3 regions of the Pseudomonas graminis genome follow, and region 3 is predicted to be linked to each of the others. Evidence: predicted binding sites of a transcription regulator. Region 3 holds the regulator's gene; each other region holds the start of a gene.
What was found. The regulator sigma-54, encoded in region 3, starts transcription at its own class of promoters, with help from an activator protein. The targets are predictions, from matches to a motif close to ANTGGCATNNANNTTGCTNT.

Region 1 (4,579 bases), 2.6 Mb from region 3:
CATGTTCGACCGTGGCGCCGAAGAACTGAAAGCCCGCGAAGCCAAAGGCAAGCCGTTCTATGCCTTACTGCAAACCCTGTCCAACCACACGCCGTACGCACTGCCGGCCAATCTGCCGGTCGAGCGCGTGACCGGGCATGGCACCCTGGATGAACACCTCACCGCCATGCGTTATTCGGACTGGGCGCTGGGTCAGTTCTTCGAGAAGGCCAAGAAAGAGCCGTACTACAAAGACACGCTGTTTGTGGTCGTCGGTGACCACGGCTTCGGCAACAACGAGCAGATCACCGAGATGGACCTGGGCCGCTTCAACGTGCCGATGCTGATGATCGCCCCGGGCCTGCAAGACAAGTTCGGCAAGCGCAACAGCATCGTCGGCACGCAGATCGACATCGTGCCGACTATCATGGGCCGCCTGGGTGGCGACACCGTGCACCAGTGCTGGGGCCGCGACTTGCTCAATCTGCCGGCGGGAGACGAGGGCTTCGGTGTGATCAAGCCATCGGGCAGCGAGCAGACCGTGGCGCTGGTCACCGGCAACCGGATCCTGATCGAACCCAAGGAAATGGAGCCGAAGGTCTACAGCTACGAGTTGGGCACCAAGCCCCACGCCGAGCTGATGCCGAATGCGCCCGACGTCACCGAGTTGCGCAAGAAGCTCGACAGCTTCCTGCAGACCGCGACCAGGAGCCTGCTGGACAACACGGCAGGGGTCAAAGACGCCAAGCCACAATAACGGCAGCCACATGAAAAACGCCCCGAGACCGGGGCGTTTTTTTGGGGCCGCGCATTATGAGTTGAAGCTATGAAGCTCCGGCGTGCGCTGACGATTCGGGTTGAACGTCGTTGCGCCGCAAGGGTCAAGATCAACAGGCTGTAGTCAGGCCTTTACTGAGGAGACATTGATGAAAGTGTGGACTATTTCGTTTCTGGACAAAGACGGTGTGCAGCAAACCCTCGATCTTGAATCCGATCACCGTCCCAGTGAAGAAGAGGCTGCGCAGCAACTCCGTCCGATCCTGTTTCCGGTCGCCAGTGATCTTGATCTGATCGACCTCGACGGTCGCACTGCCGAGCCCACCGTGAAGACACTCAAAGAGCAGAACGCGGTACAGATCATCTCCATCGTCGAGGCTTCGTAAGAAGCCTGCATTTCACGGCATCCTGCCAATTGGCAACGCGCTATCAATGGGCGTACTCTGCCAGCGAGGTCGGTGATGCATCTACCCGAGTCCGCTCGCGTACGTATGCCCGTTTTGTAAAGCGCACCGGCCTTGTCAGCGACATGCTTGAGTCCCGGGCGGCAGATGACCTGCCGCTACACGCCTCGCCCTCGAGGGGTGTTTCGGGATAGTTGAAACTCTATCTATCGTTGCATAGGAGGACGTTTCATGAGCACAGCCTATCAAGAAGACGTCAGCAGCCATGTTCTGCGCTGCATGAAAGAAGGCGGTTTCGACTTCGCACGCATTCACCCCATTGAGTTCTATGCCACCTTTCCGGATGAGGACCGGGCGCGTCAGGCTGCGGAAAAATTTCGTGGCGAGTCAGTCAATGTCCAGCTCAATGCACTGGAAGACGGTGCCTGGCACCTGGAACTGAGCAAAGTGATGTACGCCACCTACGACGGGATAGGCGATTTCGAGCAGGATTTCCAGACCGCGATTGTCGGCCTGGACGGGGAGGTCGAAGGCTGGGGCGTCAAACAGGTACTCCAGCGCCTTCATTGACATTGAGGCGCTGACGCCATTGCGCCGATCTTCAAACGCTGTCTCCCGGCTCCACGACAAAAGTGGGGCGGGAGATGCACCGAGCTGAATCACAGGCAAAAAAAAGCCGCTCTCTTGGGAGCGGCGGAAAGGGAATATCGGTTGTCTGCAGCGATGCTGCGAATAAGGTTTTGTAGCCAATCGCCTTGTGTGATCCGGCGGGTTGGTCTGCGGTATGGGGCGATTATGCTCAGCTCACGTACCGCGCGGAAATGAACTCTGGCTATGCGCGCGATAGTTTTTCCAAGCGCGGGACGCTTCGCCATGGAGCGTCAGGTAACAGGTCAGGGCGCATCGCGCACAGGAATGGTGCGAGCGCTCCGGCTCTTTAAATCAACCCGTTGATTTTCAAGCGTTTATGCCGATGGCACGGGCCTTGCGAAGGCTCTGGTGTCCATGGTGACAAGGAGTACGGCATGATCCGCACCTTTTATGACGAGATGTACGATGCGGGCGGCATAGTCCGTCCGCATTATCGGGAATTCGCCCGCTGGCTGGGCGAAGCGCCGCCTGAGTTGCTCGCTCAGCGCCGGCGTGAGGCCGATTTGTTGTTTCATCGCGCCGGGATCACGTTCACGCTGTACGGCGACGAGCAGGGCACCGAGCGGCTCATCCCCTTCGATACGATTCCGCGCAGTATCCCGGCCAGCGAATGGCGGGTGGTGGAGCGCGGTTGCATTCAGCGCGTCAAGGCGCTGAACATGTTTCTCGCTGACCTTTATCATGATCAGCGCATCATCAAGGCCGGGATCATTCCCGCCGAACAGGTCCTCGCCAATGAGCAATACCAGTTGGCGATGCAGGGACTGAATCTTCATCGCGACCTGTATTCGCATATCTCCGGCGTCGATCTGGTGCGTGATGGCGATGGCACGTATTACGTGCTCGAAGACAACCTGCGCACCCCCAGCGGCGTGAGCTACATGCTCGAAGACCGCAAGATGATGATGCGGCTGTTCCCCGAGCTGTTCGCCGCGCAACGCATCGCGCCCATCGATCACTATCCGAATCTGCTGCTGGACACCCTGAAAAGCTCGAGTCCGCTGGATAACCCCAGCGTCGTCGTGCTGACTCCCGGGCGCTTCAACAGCGCGTTTTTCGAGCATGCGTTTCTCGCCCGTGAAATGGGCGTCGAACTGGTCGAAGGCGCCGATCTGTTCGTGCGCGATGACCGCGTCTTCATGCGCACCACGGACGGGCCGAAAGCGGTCGACGTGATTTACCGCAGGCTCGACGACGCATTCCTTGATCCGCTGGCGTTCAATCCGGATTCGATGCTCGGCGTGCCGGGCCTGCTGGCCGCCTACCGCTCCGGCAATGTTGTGCTGGCCAATGCCATCGGCACCGGCGTGGCGGACGACAAGTCGGTCTACCCCTTCGTGACCGACATGATCCGTTTCTACCTCGACGAAGAGCCGATCCTCAAGAACGTGCCGACCTGGCAGTGCCGCAAGCCCGAAGAGCTGTCCCACGTGCTCGCCAACCTGGGCGATCTGGTGGTCAAGGAAACCCAAGGCTCCGGCGGTTACGGCATGCTCGTCGGTCCCGCCGCCACTGCCGCCGAAATCGAGTCGTTCCGGGCGCGGCTCAAGGCCAAGCCCCACGCGTACATCGCCCAGCCGACCTTGTGCCTGTCGACCTGTCCGACCTTCGTCGAGAACGGCATCGCCCCACGCCACATCGACCTTCGCCCGTTCGTCCTGGCTGGCCGCGAAACCCGTGTAGTGCCCGGCGGTCTCACGCGCGTTGCCCTGCGCGAAGGCTCGCTGGTGGTGAATTCGTCGCAGGGTGGTGGAACCAAGGACACCTGGGTGGTCGAGGATTAAGGATGCCTGCCAATGCTAAGTAGAACTGCCTCGGATTTATATTGGATGTCGCGGTACCTGGAGCGCGCCGAAAACCTCGCGCGGATGCTCGACGTCAGTTACTCGCTGTCGCTGATGCCACAGGACGGACGCGGGGATGGCCTCAATGAAATCGCCATGCCACTGCTGATCACTGGAACCCTGGACGATTACCTGGAGCGCCACGGCGACCTGCACGCCGAGCGCTTGCTGCACTTTTTCGCGCTGGACGCCGAAAACCCGGCCAGCATCTTCAGCTGTCTGGGTGCGGCGCGGGCCAGTGCCCACGCAGTACGCGGGCGTATTACTGCGGACATGTGGGAAAACATCAACGCCACCTACCTGGAAATTCGCGGCATCGCCGAACAGGGGTTGAGTCGCTACGGAATGAGCCGTTTCTGTGAGTGGGTCAAGGAGCGTTCGCACCTGTTCCGCGGCGCCACCTATGGCACCATCATGCGCAACGACGCCTTCCGTTTCATTCGTCTGGGCACATTCATCGAGCGCGCCGACAACACCCTGCGCATGCTCGATGCGCGATATGAAATGCTCGAATTGCGCGGCCCGTCCGCCAACGCGGCGGCAGACAGTTCCGCCGCCGGCTATTACCAATGGAGTGCGCTGTTGCGCGCGTTGTCGTCATTCGAGGCGTACACGGAGGTTTATCGCGATGCACCGGGTGCCCGTCAGGTCGCCGAATTGCTGCTGTTGCGTGCGGACATTCCGCGCTCATTGCGTGCGTGTCTGGAGGAGCTGGACATCATTCTCGCCAGTCTGCCGGGGGCCAATGGCCGTCCCGCCCAGCGTCTGGCCGCCGAGCTGGACGCTCGCCTGCGCTACACCGGCATCGACGAGATCCTCGATGAAGGCCTGCATGAGTGGTTGAACGAATTCATCCCACTTCTGGCCCAACTGGGTAGCGTCATTCACACTTCTTACCTGGAGGCTGCATGAGACTCTCAATTA
Region 2 (4,579 bases), 750 kb from region 3:
CCTCCCGAAGGAGGCCTCTTGTTCACGCGGCTTTCGCCATCGCGACTGGATCAGCAGCTGTAGTACAGCTCGTATTCCAGTGGGTGCACAAAGGTGCGCACTTTGATTTCTTCTTCGGATTTCAACGCGATGTAAGCGTCGATGAAGTCGTCGCTGAATACGCCGCCTTTGGTCAGGAACGCACGGCCCTTGTCCAGTTCTTCCAGGGCTTCTTTCAGGCTGCCACACACTTGTGGGATCTCTTTCGCCTCTTCAGGCGGCAGGTCGTACAGGTTTTTGTCAGCCGCATCGCCAGGGTGGATCTTGTTCTGGATGCCGTCCAGGCCAGCCATCAACAGTGCAGCGAAGGCCAGGTACGGGTTGGCTGCCGGGTCCGGGAAACGTGCTTCGATACGACGGCCTTTAGGGCTGTTGACGTAAGGAATACGGATCGAAGCCGAACGGTTGCGAGCCGAATAAGCCAGCATGACCGGCGCTTCGAAACCTGGAACCAGACGCTTGTACGAGTTGGTTGCCGGGTTGGTGAAGCCGTTCAGGGCCTTACCGTGCTTGATGATGCCGCCGATGAAGTACAGAGCGGTGTCGGACAGGCCGGCATAACCTTCGCCTGCGAAGGTGTTCTTGCCATCTTTGGAGATGGACATGTGAACGTGCATGCCCGAACCGTTATCGCCGTACAGAGGCTTTGGCATGAAAGTAGCGGTGCGGCCGTAAGCGTCGGCAACGTTGTGCACGACGTACTTCAGGGTCTGAACTTCGTCGGCCTTCTTAACCAGCGTGTTGAATTTCACGCCGATTTCGTTCTGGCCAGCGGTTGCCACTTCGTGGTGGTGAACTTCGACGACCTGGCCCATTTCTTCCAGAGCGTTGCACATTGCGGTGCGGATTTCGTGGTCATGGTCGAACGGTGGAACCGGGAAGTAGCCGCCTTTGATGCCTGGACGGTGGCCCTTGTTACCGCCTTCGATGTCTGCGTCGGACATCCACGAACCTTGTTCGGAGTAAATCTTGAACATGGAGCCGGAGATATCGGACTTGAACTTCACTTCGTCGAAGATGAAGAATTCTGGCTCAGGGCCGGCGAATACGGTGTCACCGATACCGGTCGACTTCAGGTATTCCTCGGCGCGGTGAGCGATGGCGCGTGGGTCGCGATCGTAACCTTGCATGGTCGAAGGTTCGATGATGTCGCACACCAGGATCAGGGTAGGCTCTTCGGTGAACGGATCCAGCACTGCGGTTTCGTCGTCCGGCAGCAGGATCATGTCGGAGGCTTCGATGCCTTTCCAGCCCGAGATGGAGGAACCGTCGAACATTTTGCCGACTTCGAAGAAGTCGTCTTCCAGCGCATCGCGGGCCGGCATGGTCACGTGGTGCTGAGTGCCTTTGGTGTCCGTGAAGCGCAGATCAATCCACTTAACGTCATGATCTTTGATGAGTTGAACCGACTTCGACATGCTGTCCTCCGGGGTGGATTAGGGCCTGAGTAGTAGTGAGCCCTTCAATTTGGGTGATGCCGGGCGCGATACTCGACCAAGGCAACCTGCCTCACAAGGGAGCAATTTGCATGCCAGTGCCCTGTGTTGGGTTTTCTGCGGTAATACCTGCCTTTAAGCGCGTTAAACGTCGCATATTCGAAAACCGGCGCACTCTTATGGTGCTAAGTAATTGTATACAGGGCCGTTTTGGTGCGTGGACGATTGACCGTACGATAACTGGTTAAACCTTGAGCAATTTCCGCTATAATCCGCGCCCCCCTTTTTCGACCGGGACCTAGCGCGCTGTTTTCATGAAATTAATCGTCAAAGTCTTCCCAGAAATCACTATCAAAAGCCGGCCTGTGCGAAAGCGCTTCATCAAACAGCTGGCCAAGAACATCCGTACGGTGCTCCGCGATCTGGACCCGGCGTTGGTGGTGGATGGCGTGTGGGACAACCTTGAGGTCGAAACCAGGGTCGAGGATGCCAAAGTCCTGCGCGAGATGACCGAGCGGCTCAGCTGCATGCCCGGCATCACGCACTTTCTGCAGGTGGACCAGTATCCGCTGGGCGACATGGACGACATCTATGAGAAGTGCAAACTGCACTTCGGCGACGCGCTTCCCGGCAAGATATTCGGGGTTCGCTGCAAGCGGGCAGGCCATCACGACTTCAGCTCCATGGACGTCGAGAAGTACGTCGGTAGTAAATTGCGCCGTGAGTGCAACGCCGCTGGTATCTCGCTGAAGGCGCCGGAAGTCGAAGTCAGAATCGAGATTCGGGACCAGCGTCTGTTCGTGATTCACAGCCAGCACAACGGCATTGGCGGTTATCCGCTGGGTTCGCTTGAACAGACCCTGATCCTGATGTCCGGTGGTTTTGACTCCACCGTGGCGGCCTACCAGATCATGCGTCGTGGCCTGATGAGCCATTTCTGCTTCTTCAATCTGGGCGGACGTGCCCACGAGCTGGGCGTGATGGAAGTCGCGCACTTCATCTGGAAGAAGTACGGCAGTTCCCAGCGGGTGCTGTTCGTCAGCGTACCGTTCGAGGAAGTTCTGGGAGAAATTCTCGGAAAAGTCGATAACAGTCATATGGGCGTAGTATTGAAGCGTATGATGTTGCGCGCTGCGACCAACATTGCCGACCGGCTGGAAATCGACGCGCTGGTCACCGGCGAGGCGATTTCCCAGGTGTCCAGCCAGACGCTGCCCAACCTGGCGGTCATCGATTGCGTGACGGAGAAGCTGGTCCTGCGACCGCTGATCGCCAGTCACAAGCAGGACATCATCGACCTGGCCGATCAGATCGGCACCGGCGATTTTGCCCGGCACATGCCCGAATACTGCGGTGTGATTTCGGTGAACCCGAAGACCGCCGCCAAGCGCAATCGGGTCGAGCACGAAGAAAAATCGTTCGACATGGCCGTGCTCGAGCGTGCGCTCGAAAACGCTCGTCTGGTACCGATCGACCGCGTGATCGAGGAATTGGGTCAGGACGTTCAGATTGAAGAAGTCAGTCAGGCGCTGGCCGGGCAAGTGGTCATCGACATCCGTCACCCGGATGAAGCAGAAGACCGCCCGCTGGCGCTGACTGGCGTTGAAGTACAAACGCTGCCGTTCTTTGCATTGAACAGCCGTTTCAAGGAACTGGATGACACGCGCCAGTACCTGCTCTATTGCGACAAAGGCGTCATGAGTCGCCTGCATGCTCATCATCTGCTCAGTGAGGGGCATGCCAATGTGCGCGTTTATCGACCGAGCTAAGTGCCCGGGGCTGTTTGCCTGTGGCTTGCGTCACCGGCCCCCCGACACCAGTCGTCAGCCGTAACGGCTTTCGCCGGCTCCACCGTTCATAGCTGCCTACAATCAGACAGCTGACCGAATCCTCTGATCGAGATACACAAGTGATCGAAAATCTACGCAACATCGCCATCATTGCTCACGTTGACCACGGTAAAACTACCCTCGTCGACAAGCTTTTGCGCCAGTCCGGCACCCTTGAGCGCAACGAGCTCAACGACGAACGCGTGATGGACTCCAACGACCAGGAAAAAGAGCGCGGTATTACCATTCTCGCGAAGAACACCGCGATCAACTGGAATGGCTACCACATCAACATCGTTGACACCCCGGGCCACGCCGACTTCGGTGGTGAAGTAGAGCGTGTGATGTCGATGGTTGACTCCGTTCTGCTGCTGGTCGACGCCCAAGACGGCCCTATGCCGCAAACCCGTTTCGTGACCAAGAAGGCTTTCGAAGCCGGCCTGCGTCCAATCGTCTGCATCAACAAGGTTGACCGTCCAGGCGCGCGTCCGGACTGGGTTCTGGATCAGATCTTCGACCTGTTCGACAACCTCGGTGCCACCGAAGAACAGCTGGACTTCAAAGTCGTCTACGCCTCGGCCCTGAACGGTATTGCCGGTCTGGATCACACCGACATGGCTGAAGACATGACCCCGCTGTATCAGTCGATCGTCGACAACGTCCCTGCGCCAAAGGTTGACCGTGACGGTCCGTTCCAGATGCAGATCTCGGCTCTGGACTACAACAGCTTCCTGGGCGTCATCGGTGTTGGCCGTATCGCTCGTGGCCGCGTCAAGCCGAACACTCCGGTTGTCGCGATCGGTGCTGACGGCAAGCGCCGCAACGGCCGTATCCTGAAACTGATGGGTCACCACGGTCTGCACCGCATCGACGTAGAAGAAGCTGCCGCTGGCGACATCGTCTGCATCAGCGGTATGGATTCGCTGTTCATCTCCGACACGCTGTGCCACCCGGACGCAGTTGAAGCGATGAAGCCGCTGACCGTTGACGAGCCAACCGTTTCGATGACCTTCCAGGTCAACGATTCGCCGTTCTGCGGTAAAGAAGGCAAGTTCGTGACCTCCCGTAACATCAAGGAGCGTCTGGACAAAGAGCTGCTGTACAACGTTGCTCTGCGCGTTGAAGAAGGCGACTCGGCTGACAAGTTCAAGGTCTCGGGCCGTGGTGAGCTGCACTTGTCGGTACTGATTGAAACCATGCGTCGCGAAGGCTTCGAAATGGGTGTTGGTCGTCCTGAAGTGATCATCCGTCAGGTAGACGGCGTGAAGCAGGAAC
Region 3 (4,579 bases):
CTTATTCGCCTTCGTCGAACTTGTTGTTGATCAGTTCTACCAGTCCCGCCAGCGCGGCATCGGCTTCGTCACCTTCGGTGGCCAGGTGGATCAGGGTGCCCTTGCCGGCGGCGAGCATCATGACGGCCATGATGCTTTTGCCATCGACCATGGTTTCCGGCGTGCGGCCGACCCGGATCTGGCAAGGGTACTTGCCGGCGACACCCACGAATTTGGCGGCGGCCCGGGCGTGCAGACCCAGCTTGTTGATGATGGTGATTTCTAGAGCGGGCATCGCGAGGGAGGTCCTTTCAGCTTAGGTCGCGGTGGCGGACCTGAACATTCTTGAGCGATTGCTGCAGCACCTGACCCAGACGTTCGGTCAGGTAGACGGAGCGGTGGTGTCCGCCGGTGCAGCCAATGGCAATAGTGACGTAGGCGCGGTTGCTGGCGGCGAAGCGCGGCAACCACTTATTGAGGTACGAAAAGATGTCCTGGAACATTTCCTCGACGTCCGGTTGAGCGGCGAGGTAATCGGCCACCGGCTTGTCGAGGCCCGACTGCTCACGCAGTTCGGGCTTCCAGTACGGGTTCGGCAGGCAGCGCACATCGAACACCAGATCGGCATCCACGGGCATGCCACGCTTGAAGCCAAAGGATTCGATGAGAAAGGCAGTGCCCGGCTCGGGTTTGTTCAGCAGGCGCAACTTGAGGATGTCGCGCAACTGATAGAGATTCAGGTGCGTGGTGTCGACCGTCAGATCAGCCAGATCGATGATCGGACCCAGCAGGGTTTTCTCGTCACGGATCGCTTCGGCCAGCGAGCGCGTTGCCGTGCTCAGCGGATGACGGCGACGGGTCTCGGAAAAACGCTTGAGCAGGGTAGGTTCATCCGCATCGAGGAACAGCACGTCGCACTGGATGTGCCGGGCGCGCACCTCGGCGAGCATGCGCGGAAATCGCGTCAGGTGACTGGGCAGGTTGCGTGCGTCGATCGAGACCGCTAGCAGCGGCTCAGCCAGTTCGCTGTTGATCAGCGCGCGTTCGGCCAGCTCCGGTAGCAGGCCGGCAGGCAGATTGTCGACGCAGTAGAAACCGCTGTCTTCAAGGACATCGAGGGCCGTGCTCTTGCCGGAGCCGGAGCGGCCGCTGACGATGATCATGCGCATGGTCAGTGACCGTTCTGGACGTCGAGCACGACGTTGTAGAGCTCTTCGTCGGTTTTGGCGCCGCGCAGGCGCTTACGCGCATCGTCACGGTCGAGCATGCTGGCGATCTGGCGCAGGAGTTCCAGATGAGCATCAGTGGCCGCTTCCGGGACCAGCAGCACAAACAGCAGGTCAACCGGTGCGCCGTCGATGGCGTCGAAATCGATGGGCTTTTCCAGATGGAGTACGGCGCTAACAGGCGTTGAACAGCCCTTCAGCCGACAGTGGGGAATGGCGATGCCATTACCGAATCCGGTGGAACCGAGCTTTTCACGGGCAATGAGGCTTTCAAACACGACCTGCTCATCCAGATCAGGCACTTGCGTGCCGATCATTTTGGCGATGCTTTGGAGTACGGCTTTTTTGCTGCCGCCTGGCACGTTCACGAGTGAACGGCCAGGGGTCAGGATATTTTCAAGTCGGATCATGGGTGGGGAGTGTCAGCGAGCAGTCGCGCCTTGCAGCAGACTTTGCTGTTTTTCCTTATGTTTTTTGAGTTGGCGGTCAAGCTTGTCGGCAAGCAGGTCAATGGCTGCATACATGTCGTCGTGTTCGGCGTTGGCAACCACTTCAGCGCCAGGAACGTGCAAGGTGGCTTCGATTTTCTGCTTGAGCTTCTCGACCTCCATGGTGACCTGCACATTCGTGATCTTGTCAAAGTGGCGCTCCAATCGGGCGAGTTTCTCGCCGACGTAGGTACGCAGAGGTTCAGTCACTTCCAGCTGGTGTCCACTGATGTTGACTTGCATACAGCTTCTCCTTCGTTGCCAGTGCATTAAGTGGCAGGCGTGATGCCTGCCACTGGAACGCTTTGACGTGTGACCTTTACATCAGTCGCTTGCGTTCGCTGGACGGCGAGATCCCGAGGGATTCGCGGTACTTGGCGACTGTGCGACGGGCCACTTGAATGCCTTGTGCTTCCAGTAAACCAGCGATCTTGCTGTCACTCAACGGCTTTTTCTGATTTTCCGCGGCGACCAGTTTTTTGATGATCGCGCGAATCGCCGTAGACGAGCATTCGCCGCCTTCCGAGGTGCTGACGTGGCTGGAAAAGAAATATTTGAGCTCGTAGATCCCGCGCGGCGTATGCATGAACTTCTGCGTGGTCACCCGGGAAATCGTCGATTCGTGCATGCCGACCGCTTCAGCAATGTCATGCAGAACCAGCGGCTTCATGGCCTCGTCGCCGTACTCCAGAAAGCCGCGCTGGTGTTCGACGATCTGCGTGGCCACCTTCATCAGCGTCTCGTTGCGGCTCTGCAGGCTCTTGATGAACCAGCGCGCTTCTTGCAGCTGATTGCGCATGAACGTGTTGTCGGCACTGGTATCGGCGCGACGCACAAAGCCTGCGTATTGCGGATTGACCCGCAGGCGCGGCACGGATTCCTGGTTCAGCTCCACTAACCAGCGCTCGTTATCCTTGCGCACGATGACGTCAGGTACGACGTATTCGGGTTCGCTGGATTCGATCTGCGAGCCCGGGCGCGGGTTGAGGCTCTGGACCAGCTCGATGACCTGGCGCAGGTCGTCTTCCTTGAGCTTCATGCGGCGCATCAGTTGCGCGTAGTCGCGGCTGCCCAACAGATCGATGTACTCGCTGACCAGCTTCTGCGCTTCTGCCAGCCACTTGGTTTTGGCTGGCAACTGGCGAAGTTGCAGCAGCAGGCATTCGCTCAGGTTGCGGGCGCCGATGCCCGCAGGCTCGAACTGCTGGATGCGGTGCAGAACGGCTTCGATTTCGTCCAGTTCGATATCAAGCTCGGGATCGAACGCGTCGAGCAATTCTTCAAGTGTTTCGTCGAGGTAGCCCTGGTTGTTGATGCAGTCGATCAGGGTCACGGCGATCAGGCGATCGGTGTCCGACATCGGCGCCAGGTTGAGCTGCCAGAGCAGGTGGCTTTGCAGGCTCTCGCCAACGGAGGTGCGGGTGGTGAAATCCCACTCGTCATCATCATTGCTGGGGAGACTGCTGGCGCTGGTCTGATAGACGTCTTCCCACGCCGTGTCGACCGGCAGTTCGTTGGGGATGCGCTCGTTCCAGTCACCCTCATCCAGATTGTCGACGGTAGGCGCCGACTCCTGATAAGTGGGTTCCTGAACGTCAGCGTTGGGCTTTTGCTCTACGTTATCGGCCAAGGGGTCGGCGTTGTCGAAATCGTCGCCTTCCTCCTGCCGTTCCAGCATCGGGTTCGACTCCAGCGCCTCCTGAATCTCCTGTTGGAGATCCAGCGTCGACAACTGAAGCAAGCGGATTGCCTGTTGCAGCTGAGGTGTCATCGTCAGCTGCTGGCCCATTCTCAAGACTAGCGAAGGTTTCATGGCAGGGCTTAACACCTTATTCGCCGGCGCACTGCGCGCCATTTACTACCAGGGCGCCGAGGGCGCCAACTTAAGCAAATTATATGCCTGAAGCTGGAGGGTTTGCCTAGAGTGTGATGACAATTAAAAAACGAGGTCGGCGATGGCATCCGTTATGGAAGGGCGCACGACCTCATGTCATCACTGCGGTTACAGGCGGAACTCGTGACCTAGATACACTTCCTTGACCAACTGGTTGGCCAGGATGGACTCGGCGTCGCCTTCGGCAATCAGCTGGCCATCGTTGACGATGTAGGCGGTTTCGCAGATATCCAGCGTTTCACGCACGTTGTGGTCAGTGATCAGCACGCCGATCCCTTTGGCCTTGAGGTGGTGAATGATCTGCTTGATGTCGCCTACGGAAATAGGGTCAACACCGGCAAACGGTTCGTCGAGCAGAATGAATTTCGGCGAAGTGGCAAGGGCGCGTGCAATTTCCACACGACGGCGTTCACCGCCCGACAGGCTCATGCCCAGGTTGTCGCGGATGTGGGTGATGTGGAATTCCTGCAGCAGGCTTTCCAGCTCTTTGCGGCGGGCCGCGCGATCAAGCTCCTTGCGGGTCTCAAGGATCGCCATGATGTTGTCCGAGACGGAGAGCTTGCGAAAGATCGACGCTTCCTGTGGCAGGTAGCCAATACCGGCACGGGCGCGGCCATGCATCGGCTGGTGGCTGACGTCCTGGTCGTCGATCAGCACGCGACCCTGATCCGCCTGAACCAGGCCGACGATCATGTAGAAGCAGGTGGTCTTGCCGGCGCCGTTGGGGCCGAGCAGGCCAACGATCTGGCCGCTCTCGATGGACAGGCTGACGTCACGTACGACCTGGCGGCTTTTATAGGCCTTGGCCAGGTGTTGGGCTTTCAGCGTTGCCATTACTGGGCCTTCTGCTGGTCGGTTTTCTTTTTCGGCTGGATGACCATGTCGATGCGAGGGCGTGGTGCGGTGACCTTGGTGCCGTTGGCGCGGCCGGCGTTCACGACCTGCTTGACGGTGTCATAGACAATTTTCTCGCCTTCGGACGTGTTGCCGTC

Region 1: FX982_RS15850 (circularly permuted type 2 ATP-grasp protein) is a predicted target of sigma-54. The motif match lies at 2,133-2,152, and genes of this name have one in related genera.
Region 2: glnA (glutamate--ammonia ligase) is a predicted target of sigma-54. The motif match lies at 1,556-1,575, and genes of this name have one in related genera.

What each region holds. Positions count from the first base shown of each region.
Region 1 covers NZ_CP053746.1:3,554,895-3,559,473, forward strand. Annotated here, with positions in the region: gene FX982_RS15835 (LTA synthase family protein) at 1-736, shown strand, start outside; gene FX982_RS15840 (hypothetical protein) at 906-1,142, shown strand; gene FX982_RS15845 (ribonuclease E inhibitor RraB) at 1,392-1,730, shown strand; gene FX982_RS15850 (circularly permuted type 2 ATP-grasp protein) at 2,186-3,595, shown strand; gene FX982_RS15855 (alpha-E domain-containing protein) at 3,608-4,567, shown strand; gene FX982_RS15860 (transglutaminase family protein) at 4,564-4,579, shown strand, end outside.
Region 2 covers NZ_CP053746.1:1,419,876-1,424,454, reverse strand. Annotated here, with positions in the region: gene glnA (glutamate--ammonia ligase) at 51-1,457, opposite strand; gene thiI (tRNA uracil 4-sulfurtransferase ThiI) at 1,790-3,244, shown strand; gene typA (translational GTPase TypA) at 3,385-4,579, shown strand, end outside.
Region 3 covers NZ_CP053746.1:667,483-672,061, reverse strand. Annotated here, with positions in the region: gene FX982_RS03105 (HPr family phosphocarrier protein) at 2-274, opposite strand; gene rapZ (RNase adapter RapZ) at 291-1,148, opposite strand; gene ptsN (PTS IIA-like nitrogen regulatory protein PtsN) at 1,151-1,615, opposite strand; gene hpf (ribosome hibernation-promoting factor, HPF/YfiA family) at 1,628-1,936, opposite strand; gene FX982_RS03085 (RNA polymerase factor sigma-54) at 2,013-3,506, opposite strand; gene lptB (LPS export ABC transporter ATP-binding protein) at 3,696-4,421, opposite strand; gene lptA (lipopolysaccharide transport periplasmic protein LptA) at 4,421-4,579, opposite strand, start outside.